DNA from 4 places in the Roseibium algicola genome. Region 2 is predicted to be linked to each of the others. Evidence: predicted binding sites of a transcription regulator. Region 2 holds the regulator's gene; each other region holds the start of a gene.
The links. Region 2 encodes PhoB, which activates phosphate uptake and scavenging genes when phosphate is short. Its sites were predicted from a motif close to TGTCATNNANCTGTCAT; they were not measured.
Positions count from the first base shown of each region.

Region 1: a site for PhoB is predicted at 2,803-2,819, ahead of B0E33_RS16855 (alkaline phosphatase). Genes of this name have one in related genera too.
Region 3: a site for PhoB is predicted at 1,694-1,710, ahead of B0E33_RS13205 (DUF1045 domain-containing protein). Genes of this name have one in related genera too.
Region 4: a site for PhoB is predicted at 3,844-3,860, ahead of B0E33_RS05885 (BtaA family protein). Genes of this name have one in related genera too.

Region 1 is NZ_CP019630.1:3,635,841-3,643,326, reverse strand. Features, by position in the region: gene B0E33_RS16875 (ABC transporter substrate-binding protein) at 1-467, opposite strand, end outside; gene B0E33_RS16870 (ABC transporter ATP-binding protein) at 535-1,623, opposite strand; gene B0E33_RS16865 (DeoR/GlpR family DNA-binding transcription regulator) at 1,620-2,426, opposite strand; gene B0E33_RS16855 (alkaline phosphatase) at 2,882-4,384, shown strand; gene B0E33_RS16850 (hypothetical protein) at 4,515-4,973, shown strand; gene B0E33_RS16845 (ABC transporter ATP-binding protein) at 4,983-5,663, shown strand; gene B0E33_RS16840 (ABC transporter permease family protein) at 5,656-6,978, shown strand; gene B0E33_RS16835 (copper chaperone PCu(A)C) at 7,004-7,486, shown strand, end outside.
Region 2 is NZ_CP019630.1:1,140,004-1,147,489, reverse strand. Features, by position in the region: gene B0E33_RS05385 (substrate-binding domain-containing protein) at 1-839, shown strand, start outside; gene pstC (phosphate ABC transporter permease subunit PstC) at 905-2,374, shown strand; gene pstA (phosphate ABC transporter permease PstA) at 2,374-3,726, shown strand; gene pstB (phosphate ABC transporter ATP-binding protein PstB) at 3,774-4,535, shown strand; gene phoU (phosphate signaling complex protein PhoU) at 4,567-5,262, shown strand; gene phoB (phosphate regulon transcriptional regulator PhoB) at 5,343-6,044, shown strand; gene B0E33_RS05355 (GcrA family cell cycle regulator) at 6,371-6,907, opposite strand; gene B0E33_RS05350 (aspartate aminotransferase family protein) at 7,349-7,486, shown strand, end outside.
Region 3 is NZ_CP019630.1:2,824,075-2,831,560, reverse strand. Features, by position in the region: gene B0E33_RS13220 (alpha-D-ribose 1-methylphosphonate 5-phosphate C-P-lyase PhnJ) at 1-157, shown strand, start outside; gene phnK (phosphonate C-P lyase system protein PhnK) at 154-942, shown strand; gene phnL (phosphonate C-P lyase system protein PhnL) at 951-1,655, shown strand; gene B0E33_RS13205 (DUF1045 domain-containing protein) at 1,802-2,551, shown strand; gene B0E33_RS13200 (alpha-D-ribose 1-methylphosphonate 5-triphosphate diphosphatase) at 2,548-3,693, shown strand; gene phnN (phosphonate metabolism protein/1,5-bisphosphokinase (PRPP-forming) PhnN) at 3,707-4,264, shown strand; gene B0E33_RS13190 (hypothetical protein) at 4,283-4,633, opposite strand; gene B0E33_RS13185 (winged helix-turn-helix transcriptional regulator) at 4,854-5,387, opposite strand; gene B0E33_RS13180 (VOC family protein) at 5,434-5,805, shown strand; gene B0E33_RS13175 (group I truncated hemoglobin) at 6,068-6,436, shown strand; gene B0E33_RS13170 (adenylate/guanylate cyclase domain-containing protein) at 6,433-7,485, shown strand.
Region 4 is NZ_CP019630.1:1,254,090-1,261,575, forward strand. Features, by position in the region: gene B0E33_RS05870 (OmpA family protein) at 1-277, shown strand, start outside; gene B0E33_RS05875 (caspase family protein) at 285-1,790, shown strand; gene B0E33_RS05880 (class I SAM-dependent methyltransferase) at 1,838-2,494, opposite strand; gene B0E33_RS05885 (BtaA family protein) at 2,527-3,789, opposite strand; gene B0E33_RS05890 (L,D-transpeptidase) at 4,033-5,256, opposite strand; gene B0E33_RS05895 (dihydroorotase) at 5,505-6,836, opposite strand; gene ygfZ (CAF17-like 4Fe-4S cluster assembly/insertion protein YgfZ) at 7,032-7,486, shown strand, end outside.

The sequences.
Region 1 (7,486 bases), 2.5 Mb from region 2:
AAGGCTTCCTTGTTCCAGTAGAGCACCGGCGTGGAGCGCTGGAACGGAATGCCGTAGGTCTTGCCGCCGGTCTGGCTGTTTTCCATGAATGCCGGATAAAAACCTTCGACCCATTTCTTGTCTTCGTCGCTGGTCAGATAGTCGTCGAAGGGCTGGATCAGGTCTTCATCGATCAGGGTGAACATGTCGGCAGACAGGATCACCGAAAGCTGGGGCGGGTTGCCGCCGCGCGAAGCGGTGATCGCCTTGGCGACAGTGTCCTGGTAGGAGCCGGCATAAACGGCGTCGATTGTAACGTCCGGGTTCTGCGCAACATAGGCGTCGGTCAGTTCCTGGATGGTGTCAGCAGCCTTGCCGCCAACGGCGACCGGAAAATAGAATTGCAAATCAACAGCCTGAGCGGAGGCCCAGGTGCTGAAGGAAAGCGCCGTTGCCGCAACGGCTTTCAGGAAAGTGGACTTCAACATCAGTTTACTTCCTAAGGTTCGAAAATCCGCAGGTCTGCGGTCGGTCTACGCGGGCGTGCGCAGCAGGTCAGGAGCGCAACAAGGCTCCGAACTCGGAAATGAGATCGTCCCGGCGGCGGCCGGTATCGGCGTCGAAAACATGAAGATCGTCCGGCGAAAAGCCGAGCTGCACGGATTGGCCGGGCGTGAAGGCCCGGCTGGCCGGAAGGCGCACCTGAAAACCGGTGCCGGCAACTTCGCAATCGGCCAGCACATCCGCCCCCAGATACTCGACGGCACGAACAGACGCGTTGACCGGGCCGCCGTCTTCCAGATGCATTGCCTCCGGGCGCAGGCCGAGCTTGAAGTCCGGCGCTGTGCACAGCTTCCTGAAGGCATTGGCCGGAAAGAGGTTCATTGGCGGCGTACCGATGAAACGGGCGGCAAAGGGCGTCGCCGGTTTTTCATAAAGATCCCGCGGGCTCGCCACCTGCTCCAACCTGCCACCATTCAAAAGCACCACCTGATCGGCCATGGTGATGGCCTCGACCTGATCATGCGTGACATAGACCATCGTGAAGCCGAGCTGCTGCTGCAGCGCGCGGATCTCCACCCGCATTTCATGGCGCAGCTTGGCGTCGAGATTGGACAGCGGCTCGTCCATCAGGCAGATCGGCTTTTCGCCGATGATTGCCCGCCCAAGCGCGACACGCTGCTGCTGACCGCCCGAAAGCTGACCCGGCTTGCGTTCCAGCAACTGGCCAAGGCCCAGCAGATCGGCAACCCGTGCAAGACGCCGGTCCCGCTCGGTCCTGCCAACCCGGCGGACCTTCAGGCCGAAGATGATGTTCTCACCGACATTGAGATGCGGAAACAGCGCATAGGACTGGAACACCATGGCAAGGTCACGCTTGGCCGACGGACGGCCGGTGACATCCTCTCCGCCGATCAGGATGCGTCCGCTGCTGACATTCTCGAGGCCCGCAATCATGCGCAATGTCGTTGACTTGCCACAGCCGGACGGCCCCAGAAGTGCCGTGAAGGAGCCTGCCGGAATATCGATCGACAGGCCATCGACGGCCACCGTCTCACCCCAGGTACGCGACACCGTTGCAAGGACGATCGGCTTGCCGGCGCCAGAGGGTTTTGCACCCGGGATATGCGGATCTGATGTCACGCCTCATCCCCGTCGTCGGCCACGAACACTTCCGTTTTCGTGCCTTCCAGCGATGCCAGGAAAACATCCGGCACCGGGCAATCGGTGAAGATCGCATCGACATCGCTGAGTTGACCGCCGCGCACATGGGCGTTCCGGCCGAACTTGCTGTGATCGAGGACCAGATAGGACCGGCGGCAATTGGCGAGTATCGACTGGCGGGCCGCCACTTCGTCCTCGTGGAAATCCAGCAGCGTGCCGTCTTCATCGACACCGGCAACACCAAAAATGCCGATATCGACCTTGTAGTTGGAGAAGAACGCCTGCGCTGCGGACCCCAGCACGTCGCGGTCGCCATGACGCAACCGCCCGCCGGTGATGGTCACCTGAAACGACGGATTGACCGAAGCCGTGAAGGCCACGTTCAGATTGTTCGTGAAAACCGCCAGTTTCTCGTGCCCAACCAGGGCCTGCATCACGATCTCCGGGGTGGTGCCGATGGAAAACGCGATCGACTGGTTGTTGCCGACATGGCCGGCCACCAGTTTCGCAATCAGCTGCTTTTCCGGAAGATTGAGGATCTGCCGGGTGGAATAATGGATGTTGGACGCCGGCGCAGGAGGCTCGACGCCGCCGTGGGTCCGGCGCAGGATCCCCAGTTCGCAAAGACCGTTGACGTCCCTGCGAATTGTCTGCGTGGTCACCTCGAACCGGTCCGCCAGTTCCTCGACGGACGCAAACCCTGCCTTTTGTACCAGATCCGCGATTTCGGCCTGACGCTTTGAAATGTCTATTTGCCCAAGCATGTTCTTCTGATCCGCCATCGTCCCCTCTCCTCCTGCAAATGCAGAAGGCCAGTTGCTCCAAAGGCATCATGTTGACTCGAAAAAGCCTGACTTCGAAGCCCGTTAAAACATTTTCATATGAACCTTATTCGACGCTCATATGAAAATGATGTGACAATAGGGGATAGCGGGCAGCCCAGGAACACAGGACGCGACAGCGTCCTCAGATTTCAGGACTCCATTTTTCTATCTGTAATTGCCCGGGCTTTTCACGAGGCCGCCAGGCCGATGACCCGGCCGGGGCCAACCCTGCGGTTCGATGACAAGACGCTACCGAAGAACAGACATGACGGCGCAGAAGTAGAAGAGTTGAAGTCAATCGTGGAAGTTATGTAATAAAATAACAAATCTGTTTCGTCATCCAACTGTCAATCAGATGTCATGCAGCGTTTTTAAGTAGCTCCCGGGATGCACCCTCACCTCCGGGAGATATCATGAAAACGATCGTTTGCACTTCGCTGGCGCTGGCCCTGACCGGCTCTGTCGCCTTTGCTCAGGACGCCCTGCCGCAAGCCTCCAGCCAGTGGTACAAGGATGGCGAAGCCGCCATTCAGGCCATTTTGGACCGTCAGCCGAACACCAACCGCGCCAAGAACGTGATCCTGCTGATCGCAGACGGCAACGGTGTCGGCACCAACTACGCCACTCGCCTTTTCGACGGTCAGCAGAAAGGCATGCTGGGCGAGGAAAACGTTCTCCCGTACGAAACTCCGGAGTTCTACAGCGCCCTGGTCAAGACCTACAACATCAACGCCCAGACGCCGGACTCCGCTCCGACCGCCGGTTCGATGAACACAGGCGTGAAGCAGCGCTTCAACCTGATCAACCTCGGCGAAGAAGCCATCCATGACGATTGCTCCACCGTCGAAGGCAACCAGCTTGCCCTGTTCTCCGAAATGATGACCGAAGCCGGCAAGTCTGTCGGCGTGGTTTCCACCGCCCGCCTGACCCACGCAACTCCGGCTGCCGTCTACGCCAAGACCGCGAACCGCAACTGGGAAGACGCCGTGCCGGAAGGCTGCACCGCGCAGAAGGACATCGCGACCCAGCTGATCGACGCCATGGAAGCCGGCACCGTTGATTTGGCAATGGGCGGCGGTGGCCGTTACTTCCTGCCGAAGGACAAGGAAATGGGTGGGCTGAAGGGCCGCCGCGAAGACAATGTCGACCTGGTTGAGCGTGCAACCGGACTGGGTGCACAGTTCGCATCCGACACCGCCGGTTTCCAGTCGCTGAAGCTTGACGGCTCCAGCCCAGTCCTGGCCCTGTTCAACAACAGCCACATGGAATATGAGGCCGACCGCGCCGACAATGACGAGCCGTCCCTGGCCGACATGACCAAGGCAGCCATCGAATATCTGTCCAAGAACGAAGGCGGCTACTACCTGGAAATTGAAGCCGGCCGCGTCGACCACGCCAACCATGACGGCAATGCGGCCCGCGCCATGCGCGACGGTGTCGCCTTTGCAGAAGCCGTTGCCATTGCTGACGAGCTGACCAACGATGAAGACACGCTCATCATCGTCACCGCCGACCACGAACATGCCATCGCCTTCAACGGCTATTGCGGCCGCGGCTCGGCCATCCTCGGCCTTTGCTATGACGTTGCTCAGGTGGGCATCAAGCATTCCGACAAGGTTCTGACCGCGGATGACGGCAAGCCGTACACCGTGATCGGCTATCTGAACGGCACCGGTTCGGTTCTGAAGAAGGGCGAAGGCGAAAACGACTACACCGGCTCGCGCCCGGACCTGGACCAGGAAACCGCCACCGATCTGGACTACGTCCAGCAGGCGCTGATCCCCAAGTCCTCCGAAACCCATTCGGGTGAAGATGTTGCGGTCTACGCAAAGGGCCCGTGGGCACATTTGGTCGATGGCACCATCGAGCAGAACGTGATCTTCCACGTCATGAACCACGCTGTGAACGCCCAATAAGCTTTCAGCCAGCGTCCAACACGCGCTCAGCGGGATCCCTAGTCGAATACCGGCCAGGGATCCTGAAGGCCTGCCGCCCGGCAGGCCTTTGCCTGTTTGTCATATTAGCCGGATAAGTTAGGAGCATGAATTGGCCAGAACCAGGGATGTCATGAACCGCAGACAGCTTATCGCCGGGCTCGGCCTCGCTCCGTTTGCCGGGAATCTGCTGCCGGACACCGCCTGTGCGGCAGATGCCCCCCTCAAGTTGCGCACGCTTTACAACAAGGACCGGAGCTTTTCCGACCTCGCCCATTCACTGGAAGGCTCCAGGGTATCGGTCGGTGGCTACATGGCCCCACCCCTGAAGGCCGACAGCCAGTTCTTCGTGCTCACCAAGATTCCGATGGCAGTTTGCCCGTTCTGTGAAACCGAGGCGGAATGGCCGCGGGACATTCTCGCCATCTACACCAAGCGCATAGTCGACGTGGTCGCCTTCAACAGCAAGATCGTGACACGGGGCGTTCTGGAACTGGGAACCTTCAAGGATCCAGAGACCGGGTTCGTCAGCCGGGCAAGACTTGTCGATGCTGTCTATGAACGCAGCTGACAGCTTCTCATGAATCTTGCTCTTAAAGTCGACGATCTCCGCGTCGGGACACCCGGTGGCCGGGTGCTGCTCTCCTGCGATCACTTTGATGCAACACCAGGTGCGACCATCGGCCTGCGTGGTCCGTCAGGTGCCGGGAAATCGACCTTTCTCTACGCGCTCGCCGGACTGCATCCGGCCATGACAGGTCATATCCGCTGGGGTGCAACCGACCTGGTGCAGCTGAACGACGCCGCCCGCGCCGCGTTCCGCCGCAGCCATGTCGGGCTGATCTTCCAGGACTTCCTGCTGTTTGAAGAACTGAGCGCCCTTGGCAACGCCTCCCTTGCAACGGCGTTCAACCCGGCAGCGAAGCGCCGGTCGATCACCGACACCGCACGGGATTTTCTCAAGAGCCTCAAGGTGCCGGCAGAGGCGCGGACCGTAGACAGTTTTTCCGGCGGCGAACGCCAACGCACTGCGATCGCCCGCGCGCTGGCCCACGATCCCGAGATCATTCTCGCGGACGAACCGACGGCAAGCCTCGACCGCAAGACCGCCGATGCCCTGATCGAAGACCTGATCAGCCTGACCCGCGCGCGGAACAAGACGCTGATCGCCGTCAGCCACGACCAGCATCTGCTGGACCGGATGGATAGGATCGTCGAAGTGACGGACGGCCAGCTGCAGACGGAGGCCGCCGGTGCCTGACTTTTTCGCAGACCGCTGGCAGGACCTTTCGCCGCTTGCCCAGGACACACTGTGGCTCGTGCTGCTTCTGCTCCCAGCCGTGATAACCGGCCTGAGCGTGATCTGGGGCTTCCGGCCTCAGGCGCTGGTCGGAGCACTGCTTTGGCGCTTCCGCTGGACCAATCTGACCTTCGTTTTCCTGATCGCCATTTCCATCGGTATCGGCGTTGGCCTGATAGCCCAGGAACGCGGCCTCAGAAAGGGAACGGCACGGGCAGCGGAAAAGTTCGATCTGATCGTCGCAGCCCCTGGCAGCGAAATCACCATGATGTTTGCCGCCGTCTATCTGCAACCAAGCGACGTGCTGCTTCTGGGAGGCGAGATCTACAACGAGATTGCCACCCATGACGACGTCGACCTTGCCGCCCCGATTGCCTTCGGCGACAGCTATCTGTCGTCACCCGTTGTCGGCACCACGCCGCAGTTCGTCACCCATCTGGCAGGGAACCTTGCCGAAGGCAGGCTCTTTGCCGGCAGCGGGGAAGCGGTTGCCGGCTCGCGGGTCGACCTGAAGCTTGGCGAGACATTCGAACCCGCGCACGGCATTGGTGACAGCGCGGAAGAAGATGCCCACGCCGGCCACGCGCTCACCATCGTCGGCAGGATGCCGCCCACCGGCAGCCCGTGGGACAAGGCCATTCTCGTTCCGGTGGAAAGCGTCTGGGAAGTGCACGGTTTGACCAATGGCCATGGCCCGGATAGACAGACACAGATCGGCCCGCCGTTTGACGCGGATTATTTCCCGGGAACACCGGCGATACTCGTTCATGCCAATGAGCTCTGGGCGAATTACGCCCTGCGGTCCGAGTTTACCCGCGACGACACCATGGCGTTCTTCCCAGGCGCGGTGCTTGCGCAACTTCACGCGCTCATGGGGGACTTCCGTCAGATCATGTCGGTGATGGCCGTGCTGACCCAGGTGCTGGTGACCGCGGGTGTCCTGACGGGGCTGATAGCCCTTGCCCGGCTGTTCGCCAGGCGTCTGGCACTCCTGCGGGCTCTCGGGGCACCGGGACGCTTCGTCTTTGCCGTGGTCTGGTCCTATGCCGCCACCCTGATTGTCCTGGGCTCGGCCGTCGGGCTCAGCGTCGGCTGGATCGCGGTCGATGTCCTCTCCTCAATCGTCACCGCCCGAACGGACATTCTGGTGACGGCAACGCTCGACTGGCCGGAGTTTCACCTCATCACCGGTTTCGTCAGTCTGACGGTGCTGCTCGCGCTTCTTCCTGCCTTCATGGCAATGTCACGTAATATCATTACTGATTTGCGCGCCTGACCTGAAGCCTGAAGGATTGCCCCAAATGCGCGCCCTTGCCGTCCTGTTGCCGCTGCTGCTCTGCCTGCCTCACTCTGCTTTGGCGTCCGGCACACATACCGCTTCCGAAACAGGGCATGGCGATGCAGAAGCACACGAAACGCATGACGAAGCCGAACATCATCACGATGAGGATGAAGACAGCCACGAAGGCACGTCTGAAGGCGTGCGTGCTGTCCACGCCTGGATCCGCCAGACTTCGGGCAACTCCGCGCTGCTTTTCGTCAACATCGAGAACACCTCCGGACGGCAGGTAAAGCTGGTTGGCGGTCACACCGACATCGCCTCGAAGGTCGAACTGGTCGGCTTTGCCCTGAAGGACGGTGAAACCGGCTACGATCCCCTGCCGCCCGTTCCGATCCAACCGGGCAAGTCCCTCGTTCTTGCTCCCAGCGCCCTGGCCCTGCGCCTCGGCGGCCTTACCCGCCCTTTCCGGGAAGGAGAGGAATTCGAAATCGAGATCGAATTC
Region 2 (7,486 bases):
TGAAGAAGTTCTGCACCGGCGTTGGCGAAAACACCATCGACATCGCAAACGCTTCCCGCGCTATCCGCGAGAAGGAAATCAAGGCTTGTGCCGAAGCTGGCGTGAAAGACATCATCGAAGTCCGCATCGGCTACGATGGCATCGTCTTCGCTTCCCAGAAAGACGGCCCGGCTTTCAACGAATTCACCCAGGTTCAGTGGTTCAACGCTCTGTCCCCGAAAGTCCTGAAGGACGGTCAGATCGTCGACAACCCGTACACCAAGTGGTCCGAAGTTGACGCTTCCCTGCCGGACGCGGAAATCGCTGCTTTCATCCCGGGCACCAAGCACGGCACCCGTGAAGTGTTTGAAGAAAAAGTTCTGGCTGTTGGCTGTGAAGAATCCGGCGCTCTGAAAGCCATGATCGACGGCGGCATGTCCGAAGACGACGCTGAAGACGCCTGCATCGCAGTTCGCACGGACGGCAAGTCGGTCGACATCGACGGCGACTACACCGAGACCCTGGCTCGCATCGATTCCAACCCGAACGGCGTTGGCGTTTTCGGCCTGGCGTTCTACGAGAACAACACCGACAAACTCAAAGTGGCAACGATGGCCGGTATCGCTCCGTCCACCGAAACCATCGCCAAGGGTGAGTATCCGGTTTCCCGTCCGCTGTTCTTCTACATCAAGAAGGCACACATCGGCGTTATCCCGGGCCTGAAAGAATACGCTCAGTTCTTCGTTTCTGACGAAATCGCTGGCCCGGACGGCCCGCTGGCCCAGTATGGCCTGGTTTCCGATCCGGAGCTTGCAGCTACGCAGGCTTCCATCGAAGCCGAAGAAACGATGGGCAACTAAGCACATCTTTCCGGAAGGGCGGCTTCGGCCGCCCTTTCTTTCTTCTTTGCCGGTTGGGTCGCCCTATGTCACTTCCATATATTCTTATTGCGCTGCTGGTTCTGGCTGTCGCCGGATACATAGTCGGCCGCGGAAAAGCCTTAAGTTCTGCCGGAGGGGATGTGCGTGAGCTCCATTCCCTGCCTGGTTATTACGGCTGGAACGTCGTTGTTTCGATATTGGTTCCTGCCCTCCTGCTGCTCATTGCGTGGCTGATCTTCCAGCCCATCATTCTTGACAGTCAGGTTTCCTCCAAGATTTCCGAAGAGACCATTGCCGCAAGTTCGCTCGACCTCGTCATGAGCGACGTCGTACGTGTTGCCGAGGGTCTCGACCTTGCCGTTTCCCAAGGCGCCATGTCGGCCGACATGGCGTCTTCCATCCGCACCGATCTGACCGACGTGCGCAGCCGTCTCGGCGAGATAGGTGTCGCGCTCGGTTCCGAAGTGACCGCCGAAACGTTGCGGGCCGCGCAGACATACCGCAGCATCTCGGGTACAGGCCTGCTGTTGCGGACAATCGGCGTTCTGGCGGTCGGCCTGATCGGTTTCGCTGTCGGTGTTCTGCGCACCAACAAGGATTTCCGTGCCCGCAACGTCGTGGAAACGGTCGTCCGCTATATCCTGATTGCAGCAGCCTCGATCGCCATCCTGACGACTGTCGGCATCGTGCTGTCGCTGATCTTCAACACGGTCGAGTTCTTCCGGCTCTATCCGGCTGCTGATTTCTTCTTCGGCCTGACCTGGGCGCCGAGCTTCGGCGGTGGATCGGAGCTGGGGATCGTGCCGCTGATCTGGGCGACCATGTATATCTCCCTGATCGCACTTGCCGTTGCCGTACCGATCGGTCTGTTCGCTGCCATCTACCTGTCTGAGTATGCAACGCCGCACGTACGCGCCGTCGCCAAGCCGCTGCTCGAGATCCTGGCCGGTATTCCAACCATCGTTTACGGTCTCTTCGCGCTGCTCACAGTCGGCCCGCTTCTGATGAACGTCTTCGGCTCCGGCGGTGCGCTTGGCGTAAGCTGGATGTCCGGTGCTTCCTCGGTGTTCACCGCGGGCGCTGTCATGGGCATCATGCTGATCCCTTTCGTCAGCTCGCTTTCCGACGACATCATCAACGCTGTGCCGCAGGCCATGCGTGACGGTTCGCTCGGACTTGGTGCCACCCATTCGGAAACCGTGAAGCAGGTCATTCTGCCGGCGGCCCTGCCGGGGATCGTCGGGGCCATCCTGCTGGCGGCCTCTCGCGCCATCGGTGAAACCATGATCGTTGTGCTGGGGGCCGGCGCTGCTGCCCGGCTCAGCATGAACCCGCTCGAAGCGATGACCACCGTGACCGCGAAGATCGTCAGCCAGCTCACTGGTGACGCCGACTTTGCCTCCCCGGAAGCCCTTGTCGCCTTCGCACTCGGCATGACCCTGTTCGTCGTGACCCTGGGGCTCAACATCGTCGCGCTCTACATCGTGCGCAAATATCGGGAGCAGTACGACTAATGACCGACACGACCCTTACGCCACCGTCGGGCAAGACCAGTGCTCCGACCCCGCACAAGACCACGTCGATCCTCGAACTCGATCCGCTGACCAGAAAGCGCAACGCCGCTGAAGCGCGCTTCAAGCTCTACGGCATCATTGCCATCGGCATCGGCCTGTTCTTCCTCGTCGCGCTGTTGTGGGCAATCCTTTCCAACGGCCTTGGCGCCTTCAGCCAGACCTTCCTGAAGGTGGATGTCCCGCTCAATCAGGAGCAGATTGCCGAAGCGGAAAAGTCGGTGGTCAAGACCTCCAAGTACCGGGCCATTATCGACGACGCCTTTGCCAAGGAACTTGCCGGCCTCAATATCACCACCGACATGTCGGCAAAGGACCTGCAGAAGCTGTTCTCCTCAGGGGCTGCCGCGACGGTTCGTGACTATGCACTTGCCAACCCGGACAAGATCGGCACGACGGTAACCTTCGAGCTGATCGCCTCATCCCGTGTCGACGGCTACCTGAAGGGCCGCGTCAAGCGCGAGGATCTTGCCGAAGACAAGAACCTGGACGCCGCACACCTGGATCTGGCTGACCAGATGCAGTCCGCCGGCATTCTGGAGAAGCGCTTCAACTGGGCCTTCATCACCGGAACCGATGCTTCCGACAGCCGTCCGGAGCAGGCCGGCATCGGGGCGTCCATGATCGGGTCGCTGTTCATGATGCTGGTGGTGCTGTTCCTGTCGCTGCCGATCGGCGTGGCCGCTTCCATCTACCTGGAAGAGTTCGCTCCGCAGAACAAGTTCACCGATCTGATCGAGGTGAATATCTCCAACCTGGCCGCCGTTCCCTCCATCGTGTTCGGTATTCTCGGTCTGGCGGTCTTCATCCAGTTCATGCATCTGCCGCAATCCGCACCGCTGGTCGGTGGCCTGGTGCTGACGCTGATGACACTTCCGACGATCATCATCTCCACCCGCGCCTCCTTGAAGGCCGTTCCGCCGAGCATCCGCGATGCGGCCCTTGGTATTGGCGCCTCCAAGATGCAGTCGATCTTCCACCATGTCCTGCCGCTGGCAATGCCTGGCATTCTGACCGGCACGATCATCGGTCTGGCACAGGCGCTTGGGGAAACCGCTCCGCTGCTGCTGATCGGGATGGTCGGTTTCATCGCCTCCAATTTCCCGGACGGTGTGGCTGCCGGTTTCTTCTCTCCGAACTCGGCCATGCCGGCCCAGATCTACGAGTGGGCGAAACGCGCCGACCCGGCTTTCTATGAACGCGCTTGGGGCGGGATCATCGTGCTGCTGGTCTTCCTCATGACCATGAACATTATCGCTATCATCCTGCGCCGCAGGTTTGAACGCCGCTGGTAAGGATTGCTCCGATGAACGAGATGCCGAATTTTGAACAGGCGAAAACCATGACCGACAGCAAAATTTCCGCGAACAAGGTGCAGGTCTATTATGGCGATACCCACGCCATCAAGGACGTGGACATCGAGATCCAGCCGCGGTCCGTGACTGCCTTCATCGGTCCCTCCGGATGTGGCAAGTCGACGTTCCTGCGGACGATCAACCGCATGAACGACACCATCGACATCTGCCGTGTGGAAGGGTCGATCAAGATCGACGGTGAGGACATCTACGATCCCAAGGTCGATCCCGTACAGCTGCGTGCCAAGGTCGGCATGGTTTTCCAGAAGCCGAACCCGTTTCCCAAGTCGATCTACGACAACATTGCGTATGGTCCGCGGATCCATGGTCTGGCCCGCAACAAGTCCGAGCTTGATGAAATCGTAGCCTCCAGCCTGCAGAAGGCCGGGCTTTGGGAAGAAGTCAAGAACCGTCTGGACGAGCCGGGCACCGGCATGTCGGGCGGTCAGCAGCAGCGTCTGTGCATTGCCCGTGCGATTGCCGTCAGCCCGGAAGTGATCCTGATGGACGAACCGTGCTCGGCGCTTGACCCCATCGCGACCGCGAAGGTGGAAGAGCTGATCGACGAACTGCGGGAAAACTTCACCATCGTGATCGTGACCCACTCGATGCAGCAGGCTGCCCGTGTGTCTCAGCGAACCGCGTTCTTCCACCTGGGTGTTCTGGTGGAGGAAGGTCTGACGGAGGACATCTTTACCAATCCGAAGGACAAGCGTACGCAGGACTATATTACGGGCCGCTTCGGCTAAGCATTTTTTAGGTTTCTGAAGGGGACACAGGATGTCTGAACATACAGTCTCGGCTTACGATGACGAACTGACGGCCATGGCCGGCAAGGTTGCCGAAATGGGTGGTATTGCCGAAAAGGCTTTCGCCGATGCGGTGTCCGCGCTGGTGTCGCAGGATCTGGAGCTTGCCAAGGCGACGATCAAGGGCGATGTCCGTCTGGACAGCCTTTACAACGAACTTGAAGTGAAGCTGATCGAGCTGATCGTCCGCCGCCAGCCGATGGGGCAGGACCTGCGTGAAATCACCGCCGCAACGCGCATTGCCAATGACCTGGAGCGTGTTGGCGATCTTGCCAAGAACGTTGCCAAGCGCGTCATCGCCATCGACAGCGACTTGCAGTCCAAGAAGCTCGCGATCGGTGTGGAGCACATGACGGAACTTGCTCTTTCGCAGCTCAAGCAGGTGCTGGATGCCTACGCCCGCAAGGATGCGGAAGCCGCCCGCCGGGTTCAGGAAGCCGACGCCGAGGTCGACGCGATCTACACGTCGATCTTTCGCGAACTCCTGACCTACATGATGGAAGACCCGCGGGTCATTACCCAGTGCGTCCATCTCTTGTTCTGCGCAAAGAACATCGAGCGCATCGGCGATCACGCCACGAACATCGCCGAGAACGTCTACTACATGGTCACTGGCGAGCGTTTGCCGGAAGACCGGGCAAAGGTCGACGAAACAGGCGCGGTCTGACCCGCCGGTAATCGTCGGATTTGCAGAAGATCTTAACGGCCGGCGCTTCGGCGCCGGTTGCGGTAATTGGAGCGAGATGTATGCCGAAGGTGCTCATCGTTGAAGACGAAGAACCGCTCAGCCTTCTATTGAGATACAATTTGGAAGCGGAAGGGTACTCGGTCGAGTCCTGTGTCCGGGGTGACGAGGCGGAAATCCGCCTGCGGGAAAGCCTGCCGGATCTGTTGCTGCTCGACTGGATGCTGCCGGGCCTGTCCGGAATTGAACTGTGCCGCCGCCTGCGGGCGCGCGAAGACACCGAGCGCCTGCCGGTCATCATGCTGACGGCACGCGGTGAGGAAGCAGAGCGCATCCGCGGCCTGTCGACCGGTGCCGACGACTACGTGGTCAAGCCCTTCTCGGTACCGGAATTGATGGCCCGCGTGCGCGCCATCCTGCGCCGGGCAAGTCCGGAAGTGGTGTCCAGCATGTTGCGATCCGGCGATATCGAACTGGATCGCGAAACGCACCGCGTTCGCCGCAACACCAAGGAAATACACCTGGGGCCGACGGAATTCCGCCTGCTGGAATTCCTGATGACATCGCCTGGCCGTGTCTTCTCCCGCGAACAACTGCTGGATGGGGTCTGGGGTCACGATGTCTACGTGGACGAACGCACTGTCGATGTTCACGTCGGTCGCTTGCGCAAGGCTCTGAACAAGGGCAAGGCGAAGGATCCTATCCGTACCGTCCGTGGTGCCGGATACGCCTTCAATGACCAGTTCACCTCTGCCACTGCCTGAGCGCAACTTGCAGAATGGAATTAAGGAGCCCGCTTTCAAGCGGGCTTTTTGTTTCTCAGCGGTTATGTGCCTTTCGCGGAACAAGGTTCTCTTCTGCGACCACCCCATCAGATGTGTCGGTGTCGGGGCTGATCCTGCGGTCCCTGTCGTGGCGGAGCGGTCAAACAAGGTTTGATTTGATGGAACGGAAACGACATGGATCGGTGCCAAGAACAAGCCGTGGGAGGTCACTGGTCGGGGTCGGGCATCTGGTCAATGGAAGGCCCAAACAAAAAAAAGCCCGCCAGATGGCGGGCTTTCTCATGAATTGGTTAGGTGCGAGGCTATCAGCCTGCCTGAGCCATCGTCTTGCGATCGCGGCGGCGGTCGGCGACCGGCTGATACGCGATCTTGCAGTGATGAGCGCAGTAGGGGACGCCGGCATCGGACTGGCGGCCGCAGAAGTAAAAGTCGTCGGTCGCCGGGTCGCCAATCGGCCATTTGCAGGTCCGCTCGGTCAGCGTCAGGATGGTAGCCCGCTGCGAGATCGGAACGAGCTCTGCAATCGGCTCTACGCGCGGCTTGGGGGCCACCACTGGTGCAGGCGAGATGTCTGCTTTAAGGGCCGTCGCGCCGATCGACTGCGGATGTGACGTCGTCGGTTTCTTCGGCGCTGCACCCGTTGCAGGAGCTGCGGTGCGCGGCCGGCGCGGCTTGGCGCTTGAAGAGGTGGACTTGGCGCGGCCGGACAGGCCAAGGCGGTGCACCTTGCCGATCACGGCGTTACGGGTAACACCACCCAGTTCGCCTGCGATCTGGCTTGCGCTCAAGCCGTCGCCCCAAAGCTTTTTGAGAAGCTCAACTCGTTCGTTTGTCCAACTCATTGCCGCACCCTTTAGTTTGACCGTCCTGCGGCCATTAACCCCGTGTTAAGCATGCGCAAGCACGCTTAATGCTGGCAGATCTAGTGCCTCTTGGTGATTTGCCTCACGAGATCTCGTGTCTGATTGCTGAGAGGTTACAATAACGTTAATTTGTCAGGCAACCACTCGACCCAAACCAGTTGGGGATGAAACGACTTTTCCCCAATTATGGCGAGGTCATTGAGAATTTTATGAAATCCGCCCTCCGCGGCACATGAAATGTCTTGTGCGCCATTTCCATTGACAGTGCATGGTACCGGCAGTGTATAAGAAAGCCGCTGCGTGCCGCCTCATCGGGGCGGCACGTTGCGTTTTGGCCCTTCGGCATCTTTTCAAGGTGACGGCCCGGCGTCGGGGCGACGCAGGGGACAGCAGGGGCGTTTAAAGGAGACAAACGAGGTTATGTCCGCGACTGCACTATTCGGAAATTACGCAAGATCGAACCTGTCTTTCGATCATGGGGAAGGCGTCTGGCTGGTTACCACCGATGGCCGACGATTCCTCGATTGCGGTTCCGGCATCGCGGTCAACGCACTCGGT
Region 3 (7,486 bases), 1.7 Mb from region 2:
CGAGGTGATCCTGGATGACAAGGGCGGGCGCATGTTCGTCTGCTCCGACAGCGACTATTGCGAGGAACGGCGCGCGGACGGCCACCTCGGCCCGATGGCGGCCGATCCGGCGGCACACCAGTTCGGCGCCACCCAGGCAGAGGAGGCCGCCCGATGAACGCCTTTCCCTCCGCGGACCCGCTGCTGCAGGTTCATAACGTCACACGCTACTATGGCGACCGCATCGGCTGCGCCGATGTCTCCTTCGATCTCTGGCCCGGCGAAGTGCTGGCCATCGTCGGCGAAAGCGGCTCCGGCAAGACCACATTGCTCAACTGCCTGTCGACACGGCTCGCGCCGACGGCGGGAGCGATCGAATACCGCATGCGTGACGGCACCATGCGCAACCTCTATCAGCTGACCGAGGCCGAGCGCCGCCTGCTGATGCGCACCGACTGGGGGTTCGTGCACCAGAATGCTGCGGACGGCCTGCGCATGAACGTTTCCGCAGGCGCCAACGTCGGCGAAAGGCTGATGGCGGTTGGCGAGCGCCACTATGGCAACATCCGCTCCACCGCCGACGACTGGTTGGGCCGGGTGGAAATCGACAGCGACCGGATCGACGACGATCCGCGCTCCTTCTCCGGCGGCATGCGCCAGCGCCTGCAGATCGCCCGCAACCTCGTCACGAGACCAAGGCTGGTCTTCATGGACGAGCCAACAGGCGGTCTGGACGTTTCCGTGCAGGCACGTCTTCTCGACCTCTTGCGCCGACTGGTGGCCGATCTCGGACTTTCCGTGGTCATCGTCACCCACGACCTTGCGGTCGCCCGGCTGCTGTCGCACCGGATCATGGTGATGCGCCACGGCAACGTCATCGAAAGCGGCCTGACGGACCAGGTGCTCGACGATCCGCGCGAGCCCTATACCCAGCTGCTTGTTTCTTCCATTCTCCAGGTATGAGGACCGAAATGCCCGTACGCCTCTATCTCAACAACGTCGGCAAGTCCTTCACCATGCACCTGCAGGGCGGAACCGTCATTCCTGTGGTCGAGAAAGTCGAATTCTCGGTGAATTCCGGCGAATGTGTCGTCCTTGGCGGCCCTTCCGGTGCCGGCAAGAGTTCGATCCTCAAGATGATCTACGGCAACTACCGCTGTGACGAGGGTCAGATCCTTGTGACCGTCGGCGATGAAATCGTCAACATTGCCGGCGCCGAGCCGCGCAAGGTCCTGCGCCTGCGTGAAGACACGATCGGCTATGTCAGCCAGTTCCTGCGCACCATCCCGCGTGTTTCGGCCGAAGACGTCGTCGCCGAGCCGCTTATCGCCCAGGGCACCAGCGAGGAGGAGGGCGTCGACAAGGCCCGCTCCCTGCTGTCGCGGCTGAATGTGCCCGAACGCCTGTGGACCCTGCCGCCCGCCACGTTCTCCGGCGGCGAGCAGCAGCGCGTGAACATCGCCAGGGGGGTCATTGCCCATTATCCGATCCTGCTGCTGGATGAGCCAACCGCCTCTCTCGACGCTGCCAACCGGGCCGTGGTCGTCCGTCTGGTGGAAGAAAAGAAAACCCAGGGCGTTGCCATGGTGGGCATTCTGCACGACCAGGACGTCCGGGAACAGATCGCCGACCGCATCATCGACGTGACCGGTTTCAGCGCGGAGGCAGCCGCCTGAGCCACGAGATGAGGAAAGGCTTGCAGACGGGCGGAAACTGTCACAGAAAAGTCACCGCCCGCCTTTAGGTCACTCCCTCAGAAAGTTGAAGGATGTGGCCCTGCCACATCCCGGCCAAACCACATTTCAAAATCGCGATTTTCTTCATGCGCTACGCCCTCTATTTCGCCGCCGATGCCGACGACCGCCTGATGCAGCTCGGAAATTCCTGGCTCGGGCGCGATCCCTTTTCCGGCACGGCCCTTCCGCAACCGGAGCTGCCCGGCATGACATCGGCACGTTTCCAGGAGGTGACGACCGACCCCCGGCGCTATGGATTTCACGGGACTTTGAAAGCCCCGTTTTCGCTTGCAGCCGATCAGACCGAGGCAGCGCTACTGGACGCCTGCGCAGCCTTTGCGGCGGAAATCGCCCCTTACGAGATAGAAGCGCTCGGCGTGAACAGGCTTGGCCGCTTTCTGGCGCTGACCCCTGAGGCAGAAGAGCCGGCCCTGCGCGCCTTCGCCGGCCTGTGCGTGCGTCGCTTCGAGCCGTTCCGCGCACCACTGTCCGAGGCGGATCTTGAGCGCCGCCGCAAGAGCGGACTGTCGGAAAGGCATGACACCTATCTCGTCAGGTGGGGCTATCCCTATATCTTCGATGAATTCCGCTTCCACCTGACCCTTTCCAACAAACTGGAAGACGACAGCGACATGGAGCGGATGGCAAATGCCGCCCAGGACCACTTTGCGGATGTCATCGGCAAGAAGCGGCTGTGCCGCCACGTTGCGCTCTACACCGAAGCCGAACGCGGCGCGCCTTTCCAGGTCCATACCGTCTTTCAGCTGACCGGCAGCGTCGCTCCCGCCGACGCGCTCAGCCAGGCCGAGCGTCTTTCCCAAGAGGAATCTGCATGAGCAAGCATCCCAAAGTCTTCAAGAATGCCAGTCTGGTTCTCGCAGGCGAAGTGTTCGACGGTTCCCTGACGGTCGATGATGCCGGTCTGATTTCCGGCATCGGGTCACCGACCGAGGTCGACGGGCATGATTGCGAAGGCGACTACCTGCTGCCAGGCCTGGTCGAACTGCACACCGACCACCTGGAAACCCACTATGCGCCGCGTCCCAAGGTGCGCTGGAGCCCGGTTTCCGCCGTGCAGGCCCACGACGCCCAGATCGCGTGTTCCGGCATCACCACCGTGTTCGACGCGCTGCGCGTCGGCATGGATGAAGACGCGGACCTTGGCTATTCGGATATGCGCGCGCTTGCGGATGCCATTGAAACCGGCCAGCGGGAAAACCGCCTGCGCGCAGACCATTTCATCCACCTGCGCTGCGAAGTGTCTGCACCCGACGTGCTCAGCGCCTTCAAGGTGTTCGAGGACGACGACAGCATCCGCCTGATCTCGCTGATGGACCACACCCCCGGCCAGCGCCAGTTCGTGTCGATGGATGCCTACAAGATCTATTATCAGGGCAAGAAGGGCTTCACCGACGCCCAGATGGACGATTTCATCCGCAAGCGCCAGGCGCGCGCCAGCAGTCTTGCTCCTGAAAACCGCAAGCATCTCTCGGCCATCGCCCAATCGCGCGGCATCGCCATCGCCAGCCACGACGACGCCACCACCGCCCATGTGGACGAAGCGATTTCACTGCAGACGAAAATCGCCGAGTTTCCGACCACGCTGGAAGCCGCCAAGGCATCTCACGAAGCCGGTATGGCTGTTCTGATGGGGGCGCCGAACGTCGTGCGCGGCGGATCCCATTCCGGCAATATCTCGGCGAAGGCGCTTGCCGAAGCGGGCGTTCTGGATGTGCTCTCCTCTGACTATGTGCCGATTTCGCTGCTGCAGGCTGCGTTCCAGCTGGCAGCAGAGGTCGAGGCGATTGCCCTGCCACAGGCAGTCGCCATGGTCACGGCGACGCCCGCGAAGGCCATTGGCCTGCAAGACCGGGGCACCCTGGAACCCGGCCTCAGGGCCGATCTCATCCAGGTGAAAATGGTTGGTGACATCCCGATCGTGCGCGGCGTCTGGCGCGAGGGCAAACGGGTTGCCTGAGGCTGCATCAGACATGACAGAAAAACTCGGCCCCGGCCGCATGGTGCTCGTGGTCGGCCCGAGCGGAGCCGGCAAGGACACATTGATGGCCGCGCTCAAGGCCCGTCTGGCGGGCCGGACGGACGTCAGCTTCGCCCGGAGAGCGATCACCCGGCAGGCTGATGTCGAGGCTGAGGATCACGACACGCTTTCGCGCGCCGAATTCGATCAGCTGAAAGCTGCCGGAAAGATTGCCCTGTGCTGGGAGGCCCACGGGCTCGGCTACGTCATCCCGCAAAGCTACGACCGGGCAATCGAAGCGGGCGCAACCGTGATTGCCAATGGCTCGCGCAAGGTATTGAAGCACGCAGAGGACAAGTACCGAAACGCCAGCGTTCTGCTGATCACCGCGCCGGTCGAAGTCCTTGCCGAACGCCTCGCCGCACGTGGCCGCGAAAGCAGACAGGAAATAGAGGAACGGCTGCGCCGTGCCGACCTTGAACCGGAAAACGTCGCCAATCTGATCCGCATCGAAAACACCGGCACGGTGGAGGATGCGGTCGACAGGATGGTCGCCGCACTCGGCCTTTGACCTCAACCGTACCCGTCTCTAATCCGCAAACGCGCTCTGAACGGCCTGACTGAAAATCAGGGCCCTGGCATCCAGTGCGTCCTGATGATCACCGTCGAACGCGTGAACCATGGTGCGGAACTGTTTTGCTTCTTCGCCCAGTTCGGGCTCCCCGACCGCCCGGCGGAGATGGATCAGGGCGTGTTCGTGCCTGACCACAAGGTCTGCCAGATGGAGGGCGGAACCGATCATGTAGGCCCGATACTGCAGGCGTTTGACATGATCGAGCCTGTGAACATCCGGTTCCTGCAAAAGCTGCCAGAATCCGATGACATTCCTGCAAGCGGTGCGCATCAGGCGACCGCATTTCTCTTCGTCTGACCGGGACATGCTTGCCTCGCAAGATTCGCCTCGACCACTCAAGCGTAGCGCTACACCCGGAAACTGCAATGAACCAGAAGAGTCATGATGCGTCATTACACGCCCAGATTCATTGATTTCGAAATTATTGTTTTTGGACAAAGCCTTGTGCGGTGGACTGCGGCCGGAAAACCTTCATTTTGAGGCCAGAAAATACAACCACAGGGTAGAACTTTGGTTCACATCCGGGTCAACGGGCGCCCGCAGCGATCGCCTGATTGATTTTCAAACCCGCATTCACGGCGTGATAGATCGGGAAAGGTGTGCGCTGTGACAGGTCGATGTCCCGCCTCAGCCACTCCTGCTCTTCCAGAACACCAAGGGACTTCGACAGGGCCCGGTCCGTCACCGGTCCGAGGTCTGACTTGATCGCCGAAAACCGGCTTGGCGCCCCGGTTACTGCCAGGATAGGCACCGTCCAGCTGCGTCGCAGTACCGAAAAGGCATCCTCGTTCGGAACGATCTCCTCGATCCGGCTCGCCATGGCAGCAACAGCCTTGCCTTTGTCCGTCAGCCGAAACTCGGGCCGCAGGGGATGGCCGTGGCCGGGGTTCCGCTCCAGCAGTCCAAGCTGGAACAGATGTTCAAGGCTTGCTGCAAAAGAACTGCGACTCGCCCCTGTCGCCGCGATCAGCGGGGCTTGCCGACCGGAAACACCTGCATGCAACTGAGCCAGAATTTTCAGCGACCAGGCTTTGGATGTGAGGTTGACAAGAAGCTGCATATTCATATTTTATAGCTACTATACTTTTGATACATAGGAAAGTCTCATGCCTGTCGTTTCTCTGGATAATACGATCACTCTCGCCCTCTCCGTTCGCGACAGGCATGCAAGTGCCGACTGGTACGCGCAAAAACTCGGATTCGAGTTGCTCTATCATATGGACGAAGCTGGTTGGAGCGAGTTGGCAACCCGAACCGAAGGCGTGACCCTGGGACTGGGCGAACAATCCGAACCCACGCCCGGAAACACGGTTCCCGTCTTCGGCGTGGCCGATATCGCAGGTGCCCGCAGTGCGCTGGAAGAGGCCGGTGTCAAATTCGACGGAGCGACGGAGACCATCGAAGGCATGGTCAGCACCGCAACCTTCTACGATCCGGATGGCAACGCGCTCATGCTTGCTCAGGACCTGTCCAAATAGGCGGCTCACAAGGAACGCCCCCCGAAGAACATCGGCACATCCGGCCGGGCGACCGACCGGATGCTGTCTGCAGCGGGTTTTCGCAAACATCCAAGGCACGAAATTACGATCTGACAGGCAACCGGCGACAGAAATACGTCATGCTTCCCAGAGGAAGCTGACGAATGACGCAAAGGAATAGTCGACACAAAATCTTTGCATTGCCAGAATAGTCGACTACTCTCTTATTCTTGATCTCATTCTGAAAATCGAGTTCTGCGGCATGCCTGCGACATTGTTTGAAAAGTACGGCGGCTTCGGGTCGGTGAGCCGCATCGTAATGACCTTTTACGACAAGGTTCTCGATTCCGACGAGATCGGTGACTTTTTCGACGACGTCGACATGACCCGCCTGATCGATCATCAGACCAAGTTTATCTCCTATCTGTTGGGCGGGCCGGTCAGCTACTCGGAAGAGCGGCTGAGACGGACCCATGCCACCCTTGACCTGAAAAACGAGGACTTTGACGAAGTTGCACGTCTCCTGCGCGAGACGCTGGTGGAACACAAGTTCGACCCTGCAGACATCAAGTCCGTGATGTCGGCAATCGAAGCGCGACGTTCCGCCATCCTTTCGACCGGTGCGACATGAGCATCACCGCCATCAACCAGCAGCTCTTGCGTGCGATCGGGGTCGGCATTGCCGTCGTCAACAGCAAGGACCTCCAGTTCCTGTTCCAGAACGCTCCGTTTTCCGATTGGTTCGGCAAGCCGGAAGCCGTCACCACGCTTGCCGATCTGCTGCCGGATATCGACATCGAACAGCTTCGTGAAGCAATCAAAGAGCAGGGACGCTTTTCCGGAGAAGTCTCCGTCAAGCTCAAGCGCCGGACCCTGGTTATCGCCCTGACCGTTTCGCCAGCTGAAGAACAGGACTTCCTCGTCGTTGAGTGCCAGAACATCACGCGGATCCGCGAACTGGAGTCGATGATCGACAGTTACTCCTCCATGGTAGAGCGGAATACGCGCGAACTGGAACGCGAGAAGGAACGTGTCGAGCGTTTGCTGCTCAACCTGATGCCGCGTTCGGTCTACGAGGAGTTCAAGACCTTCGGTGTCGTCACGCCGCAGCTTTACGAGAGCGTTTCCGTGGTCATGCTCGACTTCGTGGACTTCACGAAATTCTCCGCAGAGCACGACCCGACGGTGACGCTTGGAGAACTGAACGACATCTTTACCGCATTCGACCGTATCGCCGAGCAATTCGGTTGTGAGCGCATAAAGACCATCGGCGATGCCTATCTTGCCGTTTCAGGCATGCCCGAGCCCTCACCGGATCACATGCGCGCTGTTGCCAACTGCGCCGTCCGCTTCATTCGTTACCTGGAGCGCCGAAACCAGAGCCATCAACACAAGTGGCGGGCGCGTGTCGGACTGGGTACGGGATCGGCAGTCGGTTCCGTCGTCGGAATCCAGAAGTACGTTTATGACGTCTTCGGCTCGGCAGTGAACCTTGCCGCACGACTGCAGGAATTCGCCAATCCCATGTGCGTCGTTGCACCGGATGCCATGAAGGAATTCCTGGTGGATGAGTTTCACCTGGAAGACCTTGGCAAACGCGAGATCCGCAGCTTCGGAGAAATGCGGCTGATGCGGGTCAGCCCCGGCGTCGAACTGGCCCATCGGGCGCGGCAGTTCTGAC
Region 4 (7,486 bases), 110 kb from region 2:
CCAGCCACTCCTGAACAGCCTCGTTGACATCATCATGAGATGCCCGGAGCTGACCATTGAAGTCGGAGGACATACCGACAGTGATGGCAGCGATACATCAAACCTGGCTCTGTCCGAACGCCGGGCGGGCGCGGTCAAGCAGTATCTAGTCTCCAAGAACGTTCCCGACAGCAGGATCAGGAGTGTTGGGTATGGCGAAAGCCGTCCCGTAGCTCCGAACACCTCCGCGGAAGGAAAGCAACGCAACCGGCGGATAGAGTTTGTCGTTGTCGAATAGGTCCAACATGCACCGCTTTGCAATCGCAATCCTCCTGGCACTGACAGTGACCATTGGCGCGCTGTCTGAGAGGGCTCACGCGGAACCGCGGCTGGCTCTGGTTGTCGGCAATGGCGCTTACACGACCGTGACGCCGCTGGACAATCCGGTAAACGACGCAAACCTGATGGCCGACGCGCTGCGCAAGGTCGGCTTCGAGGTAACCCTCGTCACCGACTCCAGCCAGAACGAGATGATCACGGCGATTTCGCAATTCGGCAGCAAGTTGCGGGCCGCGGGCGAGGATGCAACAGGGCTGTTCTATTATGCCGGCCACGGCGTGCAATCGTTCGGTGCAAACTTTCTCCTTCCGGTCGATATCGAACTTCAGGACGCTGCCGACCTCAGCCTGGTCGGTGTCCCTGCACAGGCCGTTCTGCGGCAGATGTTCTCGGCACGGAACCGGACCAACATCGTCATTCTGGATGCCTGCCGAAACAATCCGTTCGTTTCCATCCCGGACCTCAGCGACAACGGTCTGGCAGAAATGAAGGCTCCCAGAGGCACCTTCCTCTCCTATTCCACCGCACCGGGCGACATCGCGCTCGATGGTATCGGCGGCAACAGCCCCTTCACCGAAGCGCTGGCCCGGCACATGCCGACACCCGGCATGCCCGTCGAAACCCTTTTCAAGGCGGTGCGGGTCGATGTTCTGAAGGAGACCGGCAACCAGCAGACCCCGTGGGATACATCCTCCCTCACCGTTGATTTTCAGTTTGTCCCCGCCAAGGCTCCCTCTGCCGAGGAAGTCGAGCTGCGCCAGATCTGGGACACGGTGAAACTCAGCAAGGACCCCTTGCAGGTCCTCCTGTTCCTGCGCGCGCACCCGGACAGCCGATACTCCGCAGAAGCCAGGGAACTCCTGACGGCCCTGATGGAAAAGGAAACGCAGCCCACCGCGCAGGCGACTCCTGCCCCACAACAGGAATCCGAACCAGCCACGCCCCAGACAAGCGAGCGTGACATGATCGAAACAGCGCGCCGAGAGGGAACCGCAAGCGCCTATCAAACCTATCTGGACGCATATCCGAACGGAGCCTTTGCCGAACTCGCTCGCCTGGAGCTGCAAACGATCGTCAACAAGGAGCAGAGCACGGATCCGGTCGCCAATCAGCCGCAAAAGGAAGACGCGCCGGCCATCGCCGAGCAAGGCTCACCTGCCGCCGATCCGGGGGAACCGTCAGCCGTCATAGCATTCAACGCTCCCCTTGCCATGGGAGAGCCGGATATCGCCACCCGAAGCATTTCGGAGCTGATCACCGGATCGCCGAAATTCCCGCCGATCGAGGGCCTGCCGGAAGCGGTCTGGAAGGACAAGACTTGTGCCGCCTGTCATCAATGGGAGCAAGCGAACCTGTGCGACCAGGCCAAGACCTATGTCGCAGACAAGTCCAGAACCATCGAGAAACAGCACCCCTACGGCGGCACTTTCAAGAATGCGTTGCGGCTTTGGGCCGAACAGGGGTGTCCGTAACTTCGACGCCGGTTCTGTAGCGATCCGACGTGTTTTCCGTGCGTCGGTTACTGCGATTTCGAGATCACCGCATAGTCGGAGTAGCCGGCGTAAAGGCGATGGAAAGAGGCAACTGCGCCGATGCTGGCAGCCAGGGCTTTCAACTCGCCTTCCAGGTCAGCTCGTGGAGATACGTGGAAGGATTTGAGCCAGGCAAACAGGACGCGCTTGAACCAGCCAGGCAAGCGTTCCAGCTGACCGAAATCGACCACGTGGATCCGCCCGTCCGGCGCCAGCCGCGCGGCACCTGCCGCCAATGCTTCGCGCCAGATCGGGATCATGGACAGCGTATAGGAATAAAAGACGCGGTCGAAAGCCGGAACACCAAAGCCTTCCGTCGCCGCCGGGTTTGCGGCATCGCCTTCCACAAGCGTGATACGGTCTGTCAGGCCTGCCTTGTCGATGTTCTTCTGGGCGGTTTCCAGCATGTTCCTGGAAATGTCGAGACCGTAGAAACGAACGTCCGGATAGGCTTTTGCAGCCGCAATCAGGTTCCGGCCGGTGCCGCAGCCGAGTTCCAGCACGACGCCGTCTCGCGGCGGCTGAAGCTCTCGGATCAGCTTGTCGCGCCCGAGCAGGTAGAACTTGCGGGTCAGGTCGTAAAAATGGCGCTGATGGCGATAGACGGCATCCATCAGCCGGGCTGTTTCGACGGCTTGGGTCATGACGCTATGTTTCCGTACGCAGGACGGCCAGCTTAGCCGTTGAACACATAAAGATGGAAGCCACCATAAATGGAGGAGCGGTCCTGACGGCCAAGCTCCAGGCTTTCCTCTTCCTCGTAGGTCCAGCGGTTCAGGATCTGGTCGGATACGCGGCCCGGCAGAAGGGTCGGTTCGGCAGCGGTGCGGAAGATGACCCGGGCACCTGGAAGCGCGGTCCGCGTTATCTCGGTCCAGAGTGCATTGAGCTGATGGTCTGTCATCCAGTCCTGGGCATCTAGCAGCACATAGGCGTCAAGCGTATTGTCCTGAACCGACTGAAGGTGTTCGGTAAAATTGCGATTGAGCACACGGACCCGGCCCGCACGCTGACGGATTTCCTCGAAATGCTCGCGCTTTAGGTATGGCGGCAAAGGCCCGGCCGGACCGGTGCTGTCCTGACTGCTTGGAGCATAGCCACGGCCGAAGGCCTGCCAGGCGAAATAGTTGTCCTGCATGGAGAAGTCGCAAGCGAGTTTCTCAAGCCGCTGACGCAGAACCGCGGACATGTCGCGTTCGGCACTGGCCGATACCAGGGCGTCATACTGTGCCGGCGGAATGCCGAGGCCGTAGAGCGACATCTTCTTGGACGTAGCCCAGCGCACCAGACGCTTGTCGAACAGCGGTGCCAGTGCGGTATCGAAGAAAGTGCGCTGTTCTTCCAGCGACCTGGTCTTGACCATGTGCTTCGGGTCGATGCCATAGAGCCTTGCGACCAGGTGTCCCGCGCCGATGCAATAGCCCAGCAGACCGTGATGATAGAGGTCGCGCGAGAACAGCGTGATCCTCTTGCGGCCCCAATTGGCCATGTCACGGCCTTCCCAGTAGGCGACCGTTTCAGGATCGAGCTTGTCTTTCAGGAACCGCTGATAGGCGGCAACATTGGCCTTTTCGTCTGCTTCGCCGAAGAACCTGTAGAAGATCTCGTAATTCGGCAGATGCTTGGCTGCCGCCAGTTTCAGCCGGCCCAGCGCCACATGTGCACGGTTGAGGTCCACCGCAGTGATCTCGGCCGGATTTGCCGTCAGGTAGGACATGACGTTGCAGCCGCCCGACGCGATGGTGATCATTCGGGAGTCCGGCGTCAGGCGAAGAGCCCTCATGTCCACATCCGGATCTTCCCAGATCTGCGGATAGACAAGGCCCTTGAAGGCGAATGTGAACAGGCGCTCGAGAAAACCGTCCTTGGAGGTGGCTTCGGAACGGTGAACCGCATTCTTGAGACGTTTCTTCGATGCGGTGAGCGTGCTCTGCGCCATGTCTTTCTCCCGAGTCACCTGCGCCAATAAACTGCCTTCCGATACGTGACGGACGCGACAGTTTGGTGACGTTTGCGGAGAATCGAGCCGTTATCCGGATAATAAACCGCCAGTGAAGACCTGCCTCGGCAGTCAGGAGCGTCTTCATCGATGGGAAGCCTTCCTCCCCGGCGGAAACGAAACAAAAAAGCCCCCGCCGAAGCGGGGGCTGTGTTTCCGTCCAGACCGTTGGGAGATCCGAACCTAGCGCGTGATAACCACGAAGTCGGTGCCAAGACCCGTGTTGCGGGTGAAGTTTCGGTCCGTGACCGTCAGGGACGAACCCGGGGTCAGCATCCTGGAAACTTCAAGCGCGACCTTCTTGGACATCTCGATCCGGTCGAGAACGTCCATCGACGCGCCACCGCGTTCACCTTCGGCAGATACCGCCATCCACTCGACCGACGAGTCTCCTGGCTTGAAATCCATGGCAGTGAAAACGTGCGTTCCGATTTCCTGGTCGATATCCTTGATCGAGACAGGGGCGGAATAGACATCGCGGAACTTGCGACGGATCCGCAGCGTTGCATTCTTCGGCTCTTCGTATCCGGCATCGGCATGGATGCGGAACTCAAGCGCATTGGTCAGCTGACCGGTTACCGGCAGTTCGGCACCTTCCTGGTACAGGCTGATCGCTGCACGGGTCTTGCGGCCCATGACACCGTCTTCCGGACCGGCATTGAAGCCCATCTGGTTGAGCAGCTGTTGCAGCACCTGAATACGGCTTGGTGCTTTCTGTGGCGTGATGATCATCCGAAGAGGCTGATCGAAATAAGGATTTTCCGGCTGTACGGCCGGCAGATTAGCCTGCAGAGGCGCTTCCTGAATGGCACCACGCAGAGCTGGATCGGCTGCAATGGTCTCGTCCGTCAGGCTTGCGACCTCGGTTTCAGGCACATAGGGCTGCGGCAATACAGCGTGATGCACACCAAGCGGATTCGCCTCGCCCCGTGTCACGACAACATGCATGCCGCGCTCGGTCATGCTGTAAAGCGATTGTGCGAAGGCCTTCGGAAGACGAATGCAACCGTGCGAAGCCGGATAGCCGGGCAACCTTCCCACATGCAGGGCAATACCCGACCATGTCAGACGCTGCATGAATGGCATTGGCGCGTTGTCGTAGAGGTTGGAAAAGTGCTTGCGCCTCTTTTCCAGAATGGAAAACACACCGGTCGGTGTGCTGTGGCCGCGCTTCCCGGAGGAAATCGACGACACTTCGATCAGATCAAGGCCGCGATAGACCTTGATCTTCTGCTCGTCCAGCGACACCAGCATGTGCAATGGCGGTTCGCTTGCCACATCCGTTTCCGGAGCGGCGTCACGCGCGAATGCGGCCGACATGGCGGCGAACGAAATAACTGCGGCACCGGTCAAGTTGAGCAGCGAGCGCTTGTGCCTGCTCCGGCTATTCATTTCCAATGACAACATCCCTGAGCTCCCCAACGCAAATACCCATAAAGCTCGATTAAAACTGTAACCAACATCTGTGTAGATCGGGTTAGGAAACACGGTTACTTATTGGTTTCCTTCGACCTTTCAGCCGCAAAGTCGCACATTACCCAGCTCGCGGCTGTTATTCACATCACATTTTGTACAGCTAGCAGCCACAACGTGAACGGGGCCTGAATGGGAAAACGGCCCATTCACGCCAACGGTTCCCGCAGGAGTGGCTTTTCTCAGGCTTTCAGTCCGTCCAGGAAACGGACAGGTTCGCCACGCGAAGGTGTCGTCAGCTCGCCGTCCCACATGACGCGCTGCCCGCGGACAACAGTCCCAACCGGCCAGCCGGTGACGTCCTTGCCGTCATAAGGTGTCCAGCCGCACTTGGAGGCAATCCACTCGTTGCGGATCGTTTCCTTGCGCTTCATGTCGACCACGGTGAAGTCGGCATCGTAGCCGACTGCGATCCGGCCCTTGAGCGCCGTCTGGAAAAGACGGGCCGGGCCTGCACTGGTCATGTCGACAAAACGCGCGAGGCTGAGGCGGCCTGCGTTGACATGATCCAGCATGATCGGAACCAGCGTCTGCACACCGGTCATTCCCGACGGGGACGCCGGATAGGGCTTCTGCTTTTCTTCCAGAAGATGCGGGGCATGATCGGAACCGAAGATGTCGAGAATGCCCTGCTGCAAGGCCCACCAGAGACGCTCCGAGTGGCGCGGTGCACGCACCGGCGGGTTCATCTGAACCAGCGTACCCAGTCGGTGGTAGGCTTCGTCCGTCAATGTCAGGTGGTGCGGTGTCACCTCGATGGAGGCGACATCCTTGTGGTCGATCAGGAAATCGACCTCCTCTGCCGTAGACAGATGCAGAATGTGGATCTTGGCGCCGGTTTCGCGCGCAATGCCCACAAGACGCTGGGTGCACTGAAGCGCTGCGATCTCGTCACGCCAGATCGGATGGGAGCTTGGGTCGCCTTCAACACGTTCTCCCTGACGTTCGCGCAGGCGGAACTCGTCCTCGGAGTGGAAGGCCGCCCGGCGGCGGGTTACGGACAGGATTTCCTTCACGCCCTGGTCGTCTTCCACCAGAAGGTCGCCGGTGGAAGACCCCATGAACACCTTGATGCCCGCTGCCGCCGGCAGTCGTTCCAGGTCAGGAATGTCCTTGACGTTATCCCGCGTACCGCCGACCCAGAAGGCAAAGTCGCAGTGCATGCGGTGGTGTCCGCGCCGCACCTTGTCGGCAAGGGCTGCCTCGGAAGTCGTCAGCGGATTGGTGTTCGGCATCTCGAAGACCGCGGTAACGCCGCCCATGACGGCAGCACGGGAACCGGATTCCAGGTCTTCCTTGTGGTCGAGACCGGGCTCGCGGAAATGCACCTGGGTGTCCATGACGCCCGGCAGGACATGCAGCCCCGTGCAATCGACCGTTTCGCCTGCCTGTGAAGCGTCGAAGGAGCCAATGCCGACAATCCGGCCGCCGCGAACAGCGACATCACGCTGCCCCTCGCCGTCCTGATTGACTACGGTTCCGCCCTTCAGGATCAGGTCATAGGTCGCGCTCATGTGGCTCCTCCGCGTTAATTCGGGTCTATCGGCAGGTCGGTTTAACGGGCTTATACGCGGCCCGGCGGCAAAGGACCAGACAGGGGCCGACAGATTCAGAACCTTGCCCACGGTGGGGAAAGCGCCTATGTGGCACTCAAGTGAAACTGGCCAGTCAACCTGTCTGAATCAGTCATCCGTTCCATGGAGCCTGCCGTGTCGACCCTGTCCTATGCCCACCTGTCCGACCGCTCGTTGATCCGCGTTGGCGGTGCCGAGGCACAGCATTTCCTGCAAAACCTGGTGACGGCAGATATCGACGGCATGACGGAAGGTGGCGCTCGCGCAGGTGCCCTGCTGACGCCCCAGGGCAAGATCCTGTTCGATTTCCTGATTTACCGCGTCGAAACCGGGTATCTGCTGGATGCCCCCTCAGAAACGGCAGCCGACCTTCTGAAACGGCTGACATTCTATCGGCTGCGGGCAAAGGTGGAACTGGAACTGCTGCCGGAAGACATCGGTGTGATTGCGGTTTGGGATGACGCCTCGGAAGCGGGCAACGCTTTGAACCTTGGTCCGGAGGCAGCCCTGGCCTGCGTCACGGATCCGCGGCTGCCAGCGCTCGGGATGCGTATTTCCGGTTCAGTGGCTGATCTTTCCGCAATGCTCGA